DNA from 4 places in the Streptomyces sp. NPDC018026 genome. Region 1 is predicted to be linked to each of the others. Evidence: riboswitches for the same ligand, from Rfam matches in the RefSeq annotation. Region 1 holds a riboswitch; each other region holds the start of a gene.
What was found. A riboswitch is a leader RNA that binds a small molecule or an ion and turns the genes downstream of it on or off. The one in region 1 is predicted to bind cyclic di-AMP.
Positions count from the first base shown of each region.

Region 2: another riboswitch for cyclic di-AMP. It lies ahead of ACH4D3_RS26120 (M23 family metallopeptidase); the one in region 1 lies ahead of ACH4D3_RS16670 (NlpC/P60 family protein).
Region 3: another riboswitch for cyclic di-AMP. It lies ahead of ACH4D3_RS15635 (transglycosylase SLT domain-containing protein); the one in region 1 lies ahead of ACH4D3_RS16670 (NlpC/P60 family protein).
Region 4: another riboswitch for cyclic di-AMP. It lies ahead of ACH4D3_RS04665 (peptidoglycan DD-metalloendopeptidase family protein); the one in region 1 lies ahead of ACH4D3_RS16670 (NlpC/P60 family protein).

Region 1 is NZ_JBIRFY010000004.1:547,590-551,792, reverse strand. Features, by position in the region: gene pcrA (DNA helicase PcrA) at 1-1,316, opposite strand, end outside; cyclic di-AMP (ydaO/yuaA leader) riboswitch at 1,571-1,749, shown strand; gene ACH4D3_RS16670 (NlpC/P60 family protein) at 1,756-2,952, shown strand; gene ACH4D3_RS16665 (tellurite resistance/C4-dicarboxylate transporter family protein) at 2,979-3,995, shown strand; gene ACH4D3_RS16660 (hypothetical protein) at 3,973-4,203, opposite strand, start outside.
Region 2 is NZ_JBIRFY010000009.1:21,321-25,523, reverse strand. Features, by position in the region: gene ACH4D3_RS26125 (PP2C family protein-serine/threonine phosphatase) at 101-1,327, shown strand; cyclic di-AMP (ydaO/yuaA leader) riboswitch at 1,552-1,707, shown strand; gene ACH4D3_RS26120 (M23 family metallopeptidase) at 1,719-2,765, shown strand; gene ACH4D3_RS26115 (aldo/keto reductase) at 2,903-3,847, shown strand; gene ACH4D3_RS26110 (PrsW family intramembrane metalloprotease) at 3,875-4,203, opposite strand, start outside.
Region 3 is NZ_JBIRFY010000004.1:347,602-351,804, reverse strand. Features, by position in the region: gene ACH4D3_RS15645 (outer membrane lipoprotein carrier protein LolA) at 1-121, opposite strand, end outside; gene ACH4D3_RS15640 (polyprenyl synthetase family protein) at 390-1,400, opposite strand; cyclic di-AMP (ydaO/yuaA leader) riboswitch at 2,012-2,215, shown strand; gene ACH4D3_RS15635 (transglycosylase SLT domain-containing protein) at 2,220-2,711, shown strand; gene ACH4D3_RS15630 (HAD family hydrolase) at 2,735-3,544, opposite strand; gene fahA (fumarylacetoacetase) at 3,951-4,203, shown strand, end outside.
Region 4 is NZ_JBIRFY010000001.1:1,141,209-1,145,411, forward strand. Features, by position in the region: gene ACH4D3_RS04650 (helix-turn-helix domain-containing protein) at 1-40, shown strand, start outside; gene ACH4D3_RS04655 (DUF6126 family protein) at 37-156, shown strand; gene ACH4D3_RS04660 (tyrosine-protein phosphatase) at 177-974, opposite strand; cyclic di-AMP (ydaO/yuaA leader) riboswitch at 1,400-1,557, shown strand; gene ACH4D3_RS04665 (peptidoglycan DD-metalloendopeptidase family protein) at 1,562-2,515, shown strand; gene ACH4D3_RS04670 (SGNH/GDSL hydrolase family protein) at 2,737-3,522, shown strand; gene ACH4D3_RS04675 (TetR/AcrR family transcriptional regulator) at 3,588-4,203, opposite strand, start outside.

The DNA.
Region 1 (4,203 bases):
TGGGCGTTGGTCCGGTAGAAGACCGCGACGTCGCCGGCCTTGGCCTCGCCCGCGTCGGTGAGGCGGTCTATCTCGTCGGCGACGAACTGCGCCTCGTCGTGCTCGGTGTCGGCGACGTACCCGGTGATCTGCGCGCCGCTGCCCTGGTTGGTCCACAGGTTCTTGGGGCGGCGGGACTCGTTGCGCTCGATGACCGCGTTGGCGGCGCTGAGGATGGTCTGCGTGGAGCGGTAGTTCTGCTCCAGCAGGATCGTCGTCGCGTCCGGGTAGTCCTCCTCGAACTGGAGGATGTTGCGGATGGTGGCGCCGCGGAAGGCATAGATCGACTGGTCGGCGTCGCCCACCACGCACAGCTCGGCGGGCGGCACCTCGGCCTCGGGCGGCACGTCGACGGGGTGCTCCGAGGGGACGCCGACCAGCTCCCGCACCAGCGCGTACTGCGCGTGGTTGGTGTCCTGGTACTCGTCGACCAGGACGTGCCGGAAGCGGCGGCGGTAGTGCTCGGCGACGTCCGGGAAGGCGCGCAGCAGATTGACCGTCGTCATGATCAGGTCGTCGAAGTCGAGGGCGTTCGCCTCGCGCAGCCGCGACTGGTACATGGCGTAGGCCTGGGCGAGGGTCTTCTCGAAACCGTCGGCGGCCTGCCCGGCGAAGTCCTCCTCGTCGATCAGCTCGTTCTTCAGGTTCGAGATCTTGGCGCTGAAGGACTTCGGCGGGAACTTCTTCGGGTCCAGGTCCAGGTCGCGGCAGACCAGCGCCATGAGCCGCTTGGAGTCGGCGGCGTCGTAGATCGAGAACGACGAGGTGAAGCCGAGCTTCTTCGACTCGCGGCGCAGGATGCGGACGCACGCGCTGTGGAAGGTCATCACCCACATCGCGTTGGCGCGCGGGCCGACGAGCTGCTCGACGCGCTCCTTCATCTCGCCCGCGGCCTTGTTGGTGAAGGTGATCGCGAGGATCTGGCCCGGGTGGACGCTCCGCTCGGCCAGGAGGTGGGCGATGCGGTGCGTCAGCACGCGGGTCTTGCCGGAGCCCGCACCGGCCACGATGAGCAGCGGGGAGCCGGAGTGGACGACGGCGGCCCTCTGGTTCTCGTTCAGCCCCTCCAGGAGGGCCGCGGCGTCCAGGGCGGGGCGCGGGGCGCCGTCCCGGTAGTGGGTGTCCCGCTCCGGAGGCGCGTCGAACTTCCCGCCGAACAGATCGTGCGGAACCGGCTCCGGTCCGTGCTCGTCCTCGGGCGGCGGCGGGGGTTCCTCCTCGTGACCCCGGGGGGTCTGGAGGCTCGCCAGGAAGCTGTCGTCAAAGAGGCTGCTCATCGCTCTCCGAGTCTAGGGCGCCCCACCGACAACCCGGTGCCACCCCGGAAAATGCCCACCGCCCCCCGGCACGGACACGCCCTGCGACCAGCGGAACCACGAAGAGTGACGCTCGTGACCGACCCGGGGGCGCCCGAACGAAAGGTCACGAAAATGTATCGGGCATATCACCCACCAACCTTCACAGCCGCCACACGAGTTGGCTACGGTGCGGGGCAGGCCGCTCGACCCCCTCCGGCGAACCTCGCCGGTCCGCGCGGCCTCCGCCGAGTCCGGCCTGCCCGCACGGCACCGGAGCCGGGGACCCACCGAGACCTTGGGGTGAATCGGCCGCACCGCCCTCCACGCGAGGACGGTCCGCCGTAGGGCAACCCTTCCGAACCACCGCCCGAACCCGACAGCTAACCCGGTAGGCGGAGCACTGGAAGGAGTCGCCTCCTTGGCGTCGCACCGCAAGTCGCGCCCCACCGGTCCCCGCGTCGCGGGCATACGGACCCCGGCTCTCGCCACCGCGGCCCTCACCTCCGTCGCCCTGCTGTCCCAGACGGCCCAGGCCACGCCGTCGGACGACCGGCCGACCCTGGAGGAGGTCGAGAAGAAGGTCGACGACCTCTACCGCCAGGCCGGGTCGGCGACCGAGAAGTACAACGCGGCCAAGGAGAAGACCTCCAAGCAGCGCAAGAAGGTCGACGGTCTCCTCGACGACGTCGCCCGGCGCACCCAGAAACTCAACGACGCGCGCGAGGAGCTGGGTTCCTTCGCCTCCGCCCAGTACCGCACGGGCGCCTCGGTCCCGGAGACCGCGACGCTGCTACTCGCGGACTCGCCGCAGGACTACTTCGACCAGAACCAGCTGATGAACCGGCTCACCGGCCGGCAGAAGACCGCCGTCGACGACTACGTCACCCAGCAGTCCGAGACGATGGAGAAGCGCCGGGAGGCCACCGAGAGCCTCGAAACGCTCACCGACTCGCAGACCGACCTCAAGACGGCCAAGTCGACCGTCCAGAAGAAGCTGGCCACCGCGCGGGAGCTGCTCTCGGAGCTGACCGCCGAGGAGAAGGCCCGGCTGGCGGCGATCGAGAAGAAGAAGCAGCAGGAGGCCGCCCGCAAGGCCGCCGAGCTGGCGAAGCAGCAGGCGGCGCAGGAGGAGGCGGAGCGCGAGCGGCGGGAGGAGGCCGCCCGGCAGCAGGAGAGCGGCTCCGGGTCCTCGGGGACCTCCGACGGCACCGGTTCGTCGGACTCCTCGGGCTCGTCGACGCCCGACACCTCGACCGGCACCAAGGCCGACAAGGCGATCGCCTTCGCCCGCGCCCAGATCGGCAAGCCGTACGTCTGGGGCGCCACCGGCCCCGACTCCTACGACTGCTCGGGCCTCACCCAGGCCGCCTGGAAGGCCGCCGGCGTGACGCTGCCGCGCGTCACCTACGACCAGGTCAACGCCGGCACGACCGTCTCCGTCTCCCAGGCGCAACCCGGTGACCTGGTCTTCTTCTACGACGACATCAGCCACGTCGGCCTGTACATCGGCGACGGCATGATGATCCACGCCCCGAAGCCGGGCGCGTACGTCCGCGAGGAGTCGATCTTCTACGACGGCGAGTCCTCGATCTACAGCGTGGTGCGCCCGGCCTGATCGGCGAGGTACTTAGCATCGGGCGCATGTCATCGGCCACCCATCCCTCCGCGCTGCGCACCTGGTGGGCGCAGCGTCCACCGGCGGCCGGGGCCGCGGTGATGGCGACCGGCATCGTGTCGGTCGCCCTCCATCTGACGGGCCGCGAGGTCCTGTCGCGGATCGCCCTCGCCCTGGCCTGCGCCGCCTGGCTGATACTGGCGGCGAACTTCGTCTACCTGCTGCTGGCCGACCACGCCCAGTGGGTGAAGCGGGCCGGGACGCCGGGGGCGCTCACCGCGGTCGCCGCGACGACCGTGCTCGGCACCCGTTTCTCCCTGCTCGGCTGGACGCTCCTGGCGGCGGTGCTGCTGGCGCTGGCGGCCCTGCTGTGGCCGTGGCTGCTGTACCTGGTCGTACAGCACTGGGGGCGGAGGATGCCCGGGGCGGTGTTCCTGGGCTGCGTGGCCACGGAGGGGCTCACCGTGCTCGCCGCCACGCTGGCCGCGGCCACCTCGACGCCGTGGCTGGCGCACGCGGCGCTGGTGCCGTTCTGGCTGGGCATCGTGCTCTACCTGATCGCGCTGTTCCGCTTCGACCTGCGGCAGGTGGCCCGGGGTTCCGGGGACCACTGGGTGGCGGGCGGCGCGCTCGCCATCTCGGCGCTCGCCGGTGCCAAGCTGCTCGCGGCGGCCGGGACCGGCATGTACCTGTGGAACGCCGACGACCAGGCCGTCCTGCACGACGTGACCGTCTTCCTGCTCACGCTCGACCTCGCCTGGTACGCCGTGCTCCTGGCCGCCGAGATCGCCTGGCCCCGCCTGCGCTACGACGTGCGTCGCTGGTCGACCGTCTTCCCGCTCGGCATGACGGCGGCGGCGACCCTGTCGGTGTCCGCCGTCGTCGACGTCCCCTGGCTGGACGCGCCCGGCCGGGCGCTGCTGTGGATCGCGGTGGCCGGGTGGCTGGCGGTCGCGGCGGGAGCGGTCCTGCAGGCCCGCTCCGGGCTGCGGTCCGCGGCGGCGGGCTCCGGGGCTGCGGTCAGGTCCACAGCACCGCGATGAAGACGTTCACCAGGGTCAGCCCGCCCACCAGGCCGAACAGCGGCTTCTCCACCTTCTCCTCGTCGCGCTTCACGTAGACCAGGCCGAGGATCACGATCAGTACGGCGAGCTTCACGCCCATCTTGACGTTGTCCACGGAGTAGTCCTGGGCCTGGTTGAGGCCGATCAGGACGGCACCGGTGACCAGCATCGTCAGCGCGCCGTGCAG
Region 2 (4,203 bases), on a different contig from region 1:
CCGCTCGCCGCCCGTCCCCGCCCCCGGAACCCTGGAGTGCGGGACGGCAAGCGGCGCGGACGCGCGGGGCGGCGGGAGACGAGTGGTGCGGCCAGGTGACGTGGACGACGAGGGAGCGGCCGCCAGAGCCGGTGGCCGGCTCCCCGGCGATCCCGTGCCCGACCCGGGTCTCGGGCTCGGCGACGAGGCGCTGCCCGTGCCGCCCTCCGGGCCACCGCCAGTCCGGCGGACCGGGTACGGGCGGGCCTTCGTGCACGCGCTCCCCGTGCTGCTGATCGTCGTCGCCATCCTGTACGACATCTTCACCCCGAGATACTTCACCGCCGGACCCCTCTACACGGCCGCGCCCCTGATCGCCGCCCCGCTCTACTCGCGGCGCGGCACGGCGCTCACCGGCGTCGCCGTGGTCGCCGCGGTCATCGGGCTGCAGCTCGGCAAGGGCGTCATCCACTACGTCGACTCCCTCACCGAGCTGATCACCATCGCCACGGTCGCCGTACTCGCCGTCCTCGTGAACGGCATGGTCCGCCGCAGCAGCGAGCGCCTCGTCTCCGTCCGTGAGATCGCCGAGGCCGCCCAGCGCGCCGTCCTGCCCGAACCCGCCGAGCGGATCGCGGGCTTCGAGATCGCCGTCTGCTACGAGGCCGCGCAGGCCGACGCCTTCATCGGCGGCGACCTGTACGCGGTGCAGGACAGCGCCCGCGGCGTCCGGCTCATCGTCGGGGACGTGCGCGGCAAGGGCATGGGTGCGGTGGCCGCCGTCGCCGTCGTGATCGGCGCGTTCCGGGAGGCGGCCGAGCAGGAGGCGACGCTGGAGGCGGTGGCACAGCGCCTGGAGCGGGCGCTGGCGCGCGAGGGCACCCGACGCGACGGACTGGACGCCTTCGAGGGCTTCACCACCGCCGTCCTCGCCGAACTCCCGCACGGCGGCGGCACCGTCCGCATCGTCAACCGCGGCCATCCGCCGCCCCTGCTGCTCTACGCCGACGGCACCCTCGGCCCGCTGCCCGCCCACGAGTCGGCGCTGCCGCTCGGCATGGGCGAGCTGGGAGTGTGGCCCGACCGGGCGGAGGAGGCCCCCTTCCCCGGCGGGGCCACACTGCTGCTCTACACCGACGGGCTGACCGAAGCCCGGGACGCGAAGGGCGAGTTCTACGATCCGCAGGCGCGGCTGACCGGCCGCGTCTTCCCGCATCCGGCGACCCTGCTCGCCACCCTCGCCGAGGACGTGCGCCGGCACTCCGGGGGCGGCATGGCGGACGACATGGCACTGCTCGCCGTCCGGCGCCCCCGGCGCGGTGATCATGATCATTGTCACGAGCCGTGACAGCGCGACCCCCCTCCGCATAACAACTGATACACCGTCAGAAGAAACTGGCGCGAGAGGGAATACCGAGGCCGGGTCAACTCGCCCGGTTTTCACCGGTCGTGAGGCGTACGTCCCGGCCGTATTCGGTAATGATCAAGAGGAACGGCTTGGAATCGGAGCCTCGCGTCTATTAACGTTCGATAACGCAGCGCGGTCGTCCCAGCCGTCACAGAAGGCGGCTCCGTGCGCACGCGCCGAATCCCGCAAGGGAACCGGGGAACCACCACATTGGGGTGAATCGGGCGTATGCCGCCGTGGAAAACGGTCGGCAGACACCCGTAGGAGACCTTCCTGCTCCGAACCCGTCAGCTAACCCGGTAGGCGAAAGGAAGGAAAGGAGTACGCCCACGTGGCGTCCAACCGGCCTGCCCCCGAGGCCCCGTCCGCGCCCAGTGGGCACGGCACCGACACCTTCGGCTACGACGGCTACCGCACCGAAGAGGGCCCCTGGGAGGAGTGGAATCCCACCGCGGAATCCATCCGCCCCGTACGCGGCCGGCACCGCGTGGCCAAGCAGCGCGGCGGACTCGCCCGCAGCTCCACCGTCCTCGGCGTCGGTGTCATAGCCGCCGTCGGAGCGGGCGGCATGGCCAGCGCGCAGACCGGCAAGCCCCCGGTGTCCATCTCCATGCCGGACCTGCCGAACGTCGGCTCGCTCATGCCCGGGAGCGACGACGAGGCGCCGGAGCCCGAGGGTTCCGCCACCCCGCTCAGCGGCATCACCCAGGCCGTCGCCGCCGACAGCGCGGAGGGCGCCGACACCACCGGCGCCGGCGAGTCGCTGCGGGCCCGGATCATGGCGCAGGCCGAGCAGCAGCAGGCGCAGGTCGAGACCAAGGCCGCCGAAGAAGCCGCCGCCGCGGCCGAGAAGAAGGCCGCGGAAGCCGCCGCCAAGGCGGAGAAGGAGGCCGAGGAGAAGGCCGCCGCCGCCAAGAAGAAGGCGGAGGAGGAGGCCGCGAAGAAGGCCGAGGCCGAGCGGCTCGCGAAGCTGGCCAAGCAGTTCACGCTGCCGACCTCCTCGTACACGATCTCCTCCACGTTCAACCAGGCCGGCTCCCTCTGGGCCTCCGGCCACCACACCGGCCTCGACTTCGCCGCCCCCACGGGCACGCTGCTCAAGGCGGTGCACAGCGGCACCATCACGTCGGCCGGCTGGGACGGGTCGTACGGCTACAAGACCGTGCTCACCCTCGACGACGGCACCGAGCTCTGGTACGCGCACCAGTCCTCCATCAACGTCAGCGTCGGCCAGCAGGTCACCACCGGTGACGTCATCGGCCGCGTCGGCGCCACCGGCAACGTCACCGGCGCCCACCTCCACCTCGAGGTCCACACCGACGGCGGCAGCGGCATCGACCCGATGGCCTGGCTGCAGAGCAAGGGGCTCACCCCCTGATCCGCCCCGCCCCCGACGCACCCCGCTGAACCCCGGCGGTCCTGACGGCGACCCCCCGACGTCAGGGCTGCCGGTTCGCGGGAAATTTTGCCCGCCTGCCAGAATCGCCCGCTCCGGCGCGGTCGTTGAGTCCCTACATGACTTCTCTGCGCAAGCTCGGCTCCTCCGACCTGGCGGTCTTCCCCCTCGCCCTCGGCGGCAACGTCTTCGGCTGGACCGCCGACCGGGACCGGTCCTTCGCCGTCCTGGACGCCTACACGGCGGCCGGCGGCAACTTCGTCGACACCGCCGACTCCTACTCCGCCTGGGTCGACGGCAACAGCGGCGGCGAGTCCGAGACCGTCCTCGGCCAGTGGTTCGCGGCCCGCGGCAACCGTGACGACGTCGTCCTCGCCACCAAGGTCAGCCAGCACCCCGAGTACCCGGGCCTGTCCGCCGCGAACATCAGGGCCGCGGCCGACGCCTCGCTGCGCCGCCTGGGCACCGATCACATCGACCTGTACTACACCCACTTCGACAAGCCCGAGGTGCCGGTCGAGGAGATCGTCGGCGCGCTCGACGCGCTGGTGAAGGCCGGAAAGGTGCGGCACATCGCCGCCTCCAACATCTCCGCCGAGCGGCTCGCGGCGTCCCTGGAGTTCTCCGACCGCGAGGGCCTCGCCCGGTACGTCGCCCTCCAGCCGCACTACAACCTGGTCTCCCGCGACACGTACGAGGGCGAACTGCGCGACCTCGCCGAGCAGGCCGGTCTCGCCGCCGTGCCGTACTACGCCCTCGCGTCCGGTTTCCTCACCGGCAAGTACCGGCCCGGCACGGAGGTGGACAGCCCGCGGGCGGGCGGTGCGGCCAAGCACCTGGAGACCGAGCGGGGCCGCCGGGTGCTGGCCGCCCTGGACGAGATCGCCGCGGCCCACGACGCTCCCGTCGCCACCGTCGCCCTCGCCTGGCTGGCCGCCCGGCCGACGGTGGCGGCGCCGATCGCCTCCGCGCGCACGGTGGAGCAGCTCCCGGCGCTGCTGGGCGTGGCCGAACTGAGCCTGACGGAGGACGAGGTGGGGAGGCTGACCCGGGCGTCCGCCTGAGCGGGCGCGGCGCGTCGCGTCGCGGATCTACGGCCGGTGCGGGCCGGGCGTAGGTCCGTACGGGTGGTACGGCGGCAGGTACGGGTTGTGCGGGGCCTGTGTGGCGTAGGGGGCCTGCGCAGCGTAAGGACCGGGTGCGGTGCGGGGGCCGTACGCGCCGTACGCGCCGTGTGTGCCGTGCGTGCCGCCGTACGGATACGCCCACGGCGGCATCGGTATCGGCACCGGCGGTGGGGCGGTGGCGCGGGCCGCGTGGTCCAGGGCCGGGCGGGCGAGGTCCCGCAGGTGCCACAGGACGTCCAGCAGTGCCCGCTCCCGTACGGCGAAGTCGGCGCCCGCCCTGCCCCGGCGGCCCC
Region 3 (4,203 bases), 200 kb from region 1:
TCGCGGCCGCCACTCCCATCACCGCGACCGGGACGACGTACCGCGCGGCCTTGCGCCGTCCGGCCCGCAGCTCCTCGCCCTCCCCGGCGGTCGTGTTGTCGTCGGAATCGATCGGTGCCATGTGTGCCCTACCTCCGTCGTCGGCGGCGGCTGTCTCACGACCTCGCACTCGTTCACCCGTGAGCCGCCATTCTCACCCGAATCGGTGAGGATTGGTGTTTTTCCGTGGTGTCCATCTGACCAAATCCCCGGCGCACAGGCGTCAGACCGCGGGCTCAACTCCGCCTACTCCTGCGGGATGACACTCAGGGGTACCGGCTCCCCCGCCCCGTAGGGGCCGGCGGGGACCACGAGGCGGCGACGGACCGCGGGCGGCGGTCCGGCGGCGGTCAGCCGGCCCGGTGGACCACGGCGTCGCACAGCTCCACCAGCGCGGCCTTCGCGTCGCACTCCCGCAGCGGGGCCAGCGCCGCCCGGGCCTCCTCCGCGTACCGGACGGTGTCCCGGCGGGCCTGCTCCAGCGCGGGGTGGGCGCGCAGCAGGCGCAGCGCCTCGGCGTGCCGCGCGTCGTCGCTCAGGTCGGAGTCGAGCAGCTCGCACAGCGCGATGTCCTCGGCGAGACCCAGCCGGGCCGCCCGCTCGCGCAGCCGCAGTACGGGCAGGGTGGGGATGCCCTCGCGCAGGTCCGTGCCGGGCGTCTTGCCGGACTCGTCGGAGTCGGAGGCGATGTCCAGGACGTCGTCCGCGAGCTGGAAGGCGACGCCGAGCCGCTCGCCGTACTGGGTGAGGACGTCCACCACCGTCTCGTCGGCGCCGGACATCATCGCGCCGAACCGGCACGAGACCGCCACCAGGGAGCCCGTCTTGCCGCCCAGCACGTCCAGGTAGTGGTCGACCGGGTCGCGGCCGTCCTGCGGGCCGGCCGTCTCCAGGATCTGACCGGTGACCAGCCGTTCGAAGGCGAGGGCCTGGACCCGGACCGCCTCGGGGCCGAGGTCGGCGAGGATCTGGGAGGCGCGGGCGAACAGGAAGTCACCGGTGAGGACCGCGACCGAGTTGTCCCAGCGGGTGTTCGCACTGGGCACCCCGCGCCGCACGGCGGCCTCGTCCATCACGTCGTCGTGGTAGAGCGTGGCGAGGTGGGTCAGCTCCACGACCACGGCCGAGGGCACGATCCCGGGGGCGTAGGGGTCTCCGAACTGGGCCGAGAGCATCACCAGCAGCGGCCGGAACCGTTTCCCGCCGGCCCGCACCAGGTGCTGGGCGGCCTCCGTGATGAACGGCACCTCGCTTTTGGTTGCCTCAAGCAACCCTTCCTCGACAGCAACCAATCCGGCCTGGACATCGGCTTCCAGAGCCTGGTCCCGCACGCTCAGCCCGAACGGCCCGACGACGGTCACGAGGGGTCTCCTGTCTGCTGGTGTCTACTGGCGATTACCTGGTTTGTCGATAGGTCGCTGCCACCACTCAAGTCAGCGTATCCGGTCACGTTTCGATCACCGCTAGCGCCCACCGTTACAGGCTGGTCGGTATCGGATCATGAACGGTATGTTTTTGATCAGGTGATATGAGCAGATTTTGATTGATATCGCCAGAGGGGACGAGCCGGAGCCGGAGGGCGAACGGGCCGGAGCAGCCACCGAAGATCCCATCACTCCTCCCAACGGCCCGCACTTCGAGAACGTCACCCGATCGACACGCCCACCCCTCCCCCGCTGCCCGCGTCCTCCCGCTCGACACCCGAAGCCGTCCCCACCCGCGGCCGGTTGGCTCCCAGTTGGGGTTAATGCCCCATTTGCCGTGCTTGTTGAAGTCAGTGAGTTGGCTCACTCCGCGCAACCCACAGGCAACCCCGGCGGAACCTGTGCCCTCCCTTTGCCCCGCAAGCCAGTTGGGGATTGGCAGCAGCAAAGGATCAAGAGCCTCAAACGCCTCAGACCAAGGTCAACAGGCATGTTGGGTGATTCCTGCACTTGTTCCGGACATGTGCTCTCGCATACGTTCCCGGCCTGTCGGGTGGACGCCGAATCCTGCCACCGCCCGTCGCACAGTCATCCACCCAACAAACTCGCCGGCAGGAGCGGGGGACCCAGGTAAGTCGCCGCACCGGTCACCACCGGAGCGGCTCGGGGTGAAGCCGTACCCGTCAGGGCACGGCCGGGCACCTCCCCGCCCGAACCCGACAGCTCACCTCGTAGGCGTAAGGAGAGGGACACCGCATGTCTGCCAACGGTCAGAACCGACCCGCCCGCACCAGCCGCCTCGCCCGCAAGCTCGCCGTGGCCGGCACCGGTGCCGCGGTGCTCGCGCTGCCGCTCATCGGCGCCACCACCGCTTCCGCGGCCACCCCGGCCGCCGCCACGACCGCCACCACGGCGGCCACGGCCTACCCGGACAACCTCGACGGCTGGATCCGCGAGTCGCTCGACATCATGGCCCAGCACGGCATCCCCGGGACCTACGAGGGCATTCACCGCAACATCATGCGTGAGTCCTCCGGCAACCCGCTCGCCATCAACAACTGGGACATCAACGCCATCAACGGCACCCCGTCCAAGGGTCTGCTCCAGGTGATCGACCCGACCTTCCAGGCTTACCACGTCGAGGGCACCTCCTGGGACCCGTACGACCCGGTCGCCAACATCACCGCCGCCTGCAACTACGCGGCCGACCGCTACGGCTCGATGGACAACGTCTTCAGCGCCTACTGAGCCGTACACCGCCTGAACCTCGCCTAAGAGGTACCGAAGATCCGCTCGAGGACGACGGCCACGCCGTCGTCCTCGTTCGTCGTGGTGACCTCGTCGGCCACCGCCTTGAGTTCGGGGTGGGCGCCGGCCATGGCGACACCGTGGGCCGCCCACTGGAACATCGGGATGTCGTTGGGCATGTCCCCGAAGGCGATCGTCCGCCGCCGCTCCAGACCCAGGTGCTCGGCGGCCAGCGCCAGACCGGTGGCCTTGGTGATGCCGCAGGGCTGGAGCTCCACCGTGCCGGGCCCCGACATGGTGACCGTCGCGAGGGAGCCGACCACCGCGCGAGCCGTCGCCGCCAGTTCGTCGTCGGTCAGGTCGGGGTGGCGCAGCAGCACCTTGCTGATCGGCGTGGACCACAGCTGGGCACGCCGCTCGACACGCACCGCGGGCAGCGTCGGGTGGGGCATCAGGTAGCCCGGCTCGATGAGCGTCAGCCCGTCGACGCCGTCCTGGTCCACGGCCGCGTGCACCTGGCCCACCTCGGCCTCGATCTTGCCGAGCGCGGTCTCGGCCAGCTCCCGGTCCAGGGTGACCGACCACAGCATCCGGTGCGCGCCGGCGTCGTACACCTGCGCGCCCTGTCCGCACACCGCGAGCCCCGTGCAGCCGAGCCGGTCGAGCAGGGAGCGCACCCGGGGTGCCGGCCGCCCCGTCACCACCAGGTGCCGCGCACCGGCCCCGGCGACCCGCGCCAGCGCGGCCAGCGACCGGTCGGAGACGGTGTCGTCGCCTCGGAGCAGCGTGCCGTCCAGGTCGGTGGCGACGAGTGAATACGCGGTGCGGTCCATGATCAGAGAATACGGACACCGCACCCGTCCGACTCACCCGTGACCGCTTCCGAACGAGGGCGTAGCGAGTGCGCTCGAACCCGCACGGCGTTGCAAGACGACGCCCGATGATGTCCGATGATGTCCGAAACCTGACACATCATCGGCTAAAGCCGATTCAAGGCCTGTGCACCGGGTTGGCAGCGGCAGGGCACACCACCTGCCCTCCGGGCGCTCCCGGCGGCGTCTTCCGTCTCCGAACCCGGACCGGGCGCCGCCGCCTTCGGCGGTACTGCCCAAGAGCGGCACGTCACCCGTAACGTGTGGCCGACCGCGTGTGTCACGTGACGCACCCCGATCACGTGACACAACGGCACACACGGCGCGCACGGCGCACATGGCGAGCACGAAAGCGAGGCAGCACCCGATGCCCCCCTTCGATGTCCCCGAGGGCGACCCCTTCGGCCCGCACAACCTTCCGTACGGCGTGTTCTCGATCCCCGGCTCGGCCGACCGGGCGGACCGGACGGTGGGTGTCCGGCTGGGCGACCACGTCCTCGACGCGGGGGCGGCGGCCCACGCGCTCGGCTCGCCGTACGCGGCCCTCCTCGCGCAGCCCACCCTCAACCCGCTGCTGGCGGCCGGGCGCACGACGTGGTCGGACGTGCGGCGCGCGCTGA
Region 4 (4,203 bases), on a different contig from region 1:
CGCCCTGTGCCTCGGCCCGACCCCTGGAGAGACGCCATGAGCACCATGCAGGAGAAGTTCCCGCGCGCCCTGTGGGTGCGGCTGGTCATCTACATCGCCCTGGGGCACGTCTTCGGCGGCTTCCTCTACCTGCTGTTCGAGGTGGGCGCCAAGTAGCGCCGCCACGGGCGGGTGGCTCAGTCCAGCATCCGCTCGCGCAGCCGCTCCCGGGTCCCGGGAGTGAGCCGCAGGCCCTGCTCCAGGTAGGCGTCGACGCCGCCCCACGTCTCCTCGACGGTCTCGAAGGCCGCCGCCAGGTACTCGGCGCGCGCGTCGAACAGCGGACCGAGCAGCTCCATGACCTCGGGGGAGTAGGCGGAGGCGGCGGAGCCGCTGCGGCGCACCTTGTAGCGGCGGTGCGCGGCGTTCGACTTCAGGTAGTCCTCGACGACGGCCTCGCGCTCGACACCCAGGGCGAGCAGGGTGACGGCGATCGACAGGCCCGCGCGGTCCTTCCCGGCGGCGCAGTGCATCAAGGCCGGGACGCTGTCCTCGGCGAGCGCGTGCAGGATGCGGGAGTGCTCCGCGGTGCGCTCCGTGACGATCGCGCGGTAGGAGGCGATCATCCGGTCCGCGGCCCTGCCGTCGGCCAGGATCCCGCGCAGCTGGTCGAGGTCGCCGTCGCGGACCATCTTCCAGAACTCGGCGCCGTCGGCCGGGTCGCTCAGCGGCAGGTTCACATTGCGCACGCCCGGCAGGTCGACGTCCGGGCCCTCCAGCTTCTGGTCGGCCGCGTTGCGGAAGTCGAAGATCGTGTGCAGGCCCAGCGAGGCCAGGAACGCGGCGTCCTCCCCGGTGGCGTGAGCCAGGTGACCGCTGCGGAACAGCACCCCCTGCCGCACCCGCCGCCCGTCCACGGTGGGCAGTCCGCCCACGTCCCGGAAGTTGCGCACACCGGTCAGCTCGGGTTCGGTCGACGGGACCTGCTGCGTCACGGGGGCTCCTCCCACTCCGCCCCGCCGCCGCTGCTCGCCGGCGGGCTCCACCCGACGATACGGCATCACCTGTGCGCGAAATGGCGCCCCGAGGCATATTCCGCTCCAATAAGAGCCTTCTGTCCGAATTGGCGGCCTTGATGACAAGTGGCCCTGAAATGGCGGAGGGTGAATGAGAGGCGCGTGAGCAGCGTCATATCCGTGACCGTGCGTTGCCCGTCATGTTCACGTAATTCAAGTGTTTCTCAAGGGGCTTCAAGTAAAAGCGCGCGGTGGAAATCGACGCAGGGTTACCGGATATTCCCGTAAAGGATCAATCGGAACACCTGTCGGGGCAACCCCTCGCTTGTCCCTGTGCGTCTTGGTCCCTTACGTTCACCACCGATCCGGACGGACGCCTAATCCTGCCGCCGACCGGAGCCCGCACTCATCGACCACCCGTACACGGCAGGAGCGGGGGACCCACAGGTAGAACTGCCTGTTCCGGTTCCCGGAACGGCTTGGGGTAAAGCCGCGTTTCGGCGCGGCCGGGCATCTCCAGCCCGCACCCGACAGCTCACCTCGCAGGCGCCGGAGAGGAATTCGCCATGCCCGCGAAGGGTAAGCACCGCCGTACCAGGGCCATGCGCCTGACCCGCACCATCGCCGTCGCCGGGACCGGTGGCGCCGCGCTCGCGCTCCCGCTGATGGGTGCCGCCGCCGCCAACGCCGCCCCCGCGCACTCCGTTTCCGAGCAGGCCGTGCAGTCCGTTCCGGCGTCGGCCAAGAAGGCCGCCGCCGAGAAGAACTCCGACTCGCACACCTACACCGTGAAGAGCGGCGACTACCTCTCGAAGATCGCCGACGAGCAGGACGTCGACGGCGGCTGGAAGAAGCTCTACGCGGACAACCGCGAGGCCGTCGGTTCCGACCCGTCGCTGATCCACCCCGGCCTCAAGCTCTCGATCGGCGGCCAGGCCGCCAAGTCGTCGGCGCCGTCCTCCGCGCAGTCGCAGAAGCCCGCGCAGAAGTCCGCCGAGAAGCCTGCCGAGAAGTCCGTCGAGAAGTCCGCCGCCGCGAAGCCGGCCGAGAAGTCGACGGATGCCGAGAAGGCCTCCTCCTCGGACACCGGCAGCCAGTCCACGGGCACCACCAGCGGCTACACCTCCCCCGTCGCGGGCGGCACCGTCGGCACCCCGTACCACCAGTCCGGCAGCATGTGGTCCAGCGGCTACCACACCGGCACCGACTTCGTCGTCCCGACCGGCACCTCCCTCAAGGCCGTCGGCGCGGGCACCGTCGTCTCCGCCGGCTGGGGCGGCGCGTACGGCAACCAGGTCGTCATCCAGCTCGCCGACGGCCACTACGCCCAGTACGCCCACCTCTCCTCGCTCTCCGTCTCCGCCGGTCAGTCGGTGACGGCGGGTCAGCAGGTCGGCCTCTCGGGTGCCACCGGCAACGTGACCGGCCCGCACCTGCACTTCGAGATCCGCACCACGCCGGACTACGGCTCGGACATCGACCCGCTGGCGTTCCTGCGCTCGCACGGCGTCTCCGTCTGACGACCGGTTCCGCCGCGCGGCCTCCGCGCCCCGAAGGCCGGACCCCGATCCCCGGGTCCGGCCTTCGGTGTGTCCGGACCCGGCGTATTCCGGAATTGACGAATACTTTAGGCGTGGCCTTTCTCACCGCCCGTCAATCCCTTCCTACGGTCGCGTAGGTCACATTCCAGGGTGAATCATGGGCCGATGTGGCAGACGATTCGAAGAGTGACAGCAGAGCAGTGATCGGGTCGTACGTGGCGGTGGGGGACAGCTTCACCGAGGGCGTCGGCGACCACGGCCCCGACGGGGCGTTCGTCGGCTGGGCCGACCGGCTCGCCGTACTGCTCGCGGACCGGCGCCCCGAGGGCGACTTCACGTACACGAACCTCGCCGTGCGCGGCAGGCTCCTCGACCAGATCGTGGCGGAACAGCTCCCGCGGGTCGTCGGACTCGCGCCGGACCTCGTCTCGTTCGCGGCCGGCGGCAACGACATCCTGCGGCCCGGCACCGATCCCGACGAGGTCGCCGAGCGGTTCGAGCTGGCGGTGGCCGCGCTGACCGCCGCGGCCGGAACCGTCCTGGTGACCACCGGGTTCGACACCCGCGGGGTGCCCGTCCTCAAGCACCTGCGCGGCAAGATCGCCACGTACAACGGGCACGTCCGCGCCATCGCCGACCGCTACGGCTGCCCGGTGCTCGACCTGTGGTCGCTGCGGAGCGTCCAGGACCGCAGGGCGTGGGACGCCGACCGGCTGCACCTGTCGCCGGAGGGGCACACCCGGGTGGCGCTGCGCGCGGGGCAGGCCCTGGGCCTGCGCGTCCCGGCCGACCCGGACCAGCCCTGGTCGCCCCTGCCGCCGCGCGGCACGCTCGACGTACGGCGCGACGACGTGCACTGGGCGCGCGAGTACCTGGTGCCGTGGATCGGGCGCCGGCTGCGGGGCGAGTCGTCGGGCGACCACGTGACGGCCAAGGGGACGCTGTCGCCGGACGACATCAAGACGCGGATCGCCTCGGTGGCCTGACGCGACGGCCGGTGCTGTCCCGGCGCGGGGGCGGTGCACCGGCGGGGCCGGTGTCCCGGCGGGCGCTAACGCCGCGTCGTCGCTGTCAACGCCGCCCGCTCCAGGCCCAGTTCCCGGGCAAGGGCGTCGTCCACCCACTCCTGCGCCCGGGCCCGCGAGACCGTGCCCGTGTACGAGGTGAGCTGCACCGCCAGCCCGTCCAGCAACGCGGTCAGCCGCAGGGCCGCGGCGTCCGGCTCGGGACAGGAGAACTCACCGGCGGCCACCCCCTCGGCGATGACCCCGGCGATCGCCGCCTTCCACTGGCGGTCCAGCTCGCGCGTGACCTCCCGCAGCGCGGGCTCGCGCGGCGCCGCCGCCCAGCCCTCGATCCACAGCCGCCAGCCCTTGGCCGGCCCGGTCGGCGCGTACCACCGCACGGCCGCCCGCAGACGGCGCAGCGCCGACGTACGACGGGCGAGCAGCCCCCGCAGATGGGCCAGGTCGTCCTCGGCGGCATGCGTGAACGCGGCGGCGACCAGGCGCTCCTTCGTGGAGAAGTGATAGAGCACCAGGGCGTTGCTGACGCCGAGCGCCGCGGCCACGTCGGCGATCCGCAACGCCGCCACGCCCCGCGCCGATATCTGCTCGATGGCGGCGCCCAGCAGCTCCTCGCGCCGCTCCGCCACGCTCAACCGCACT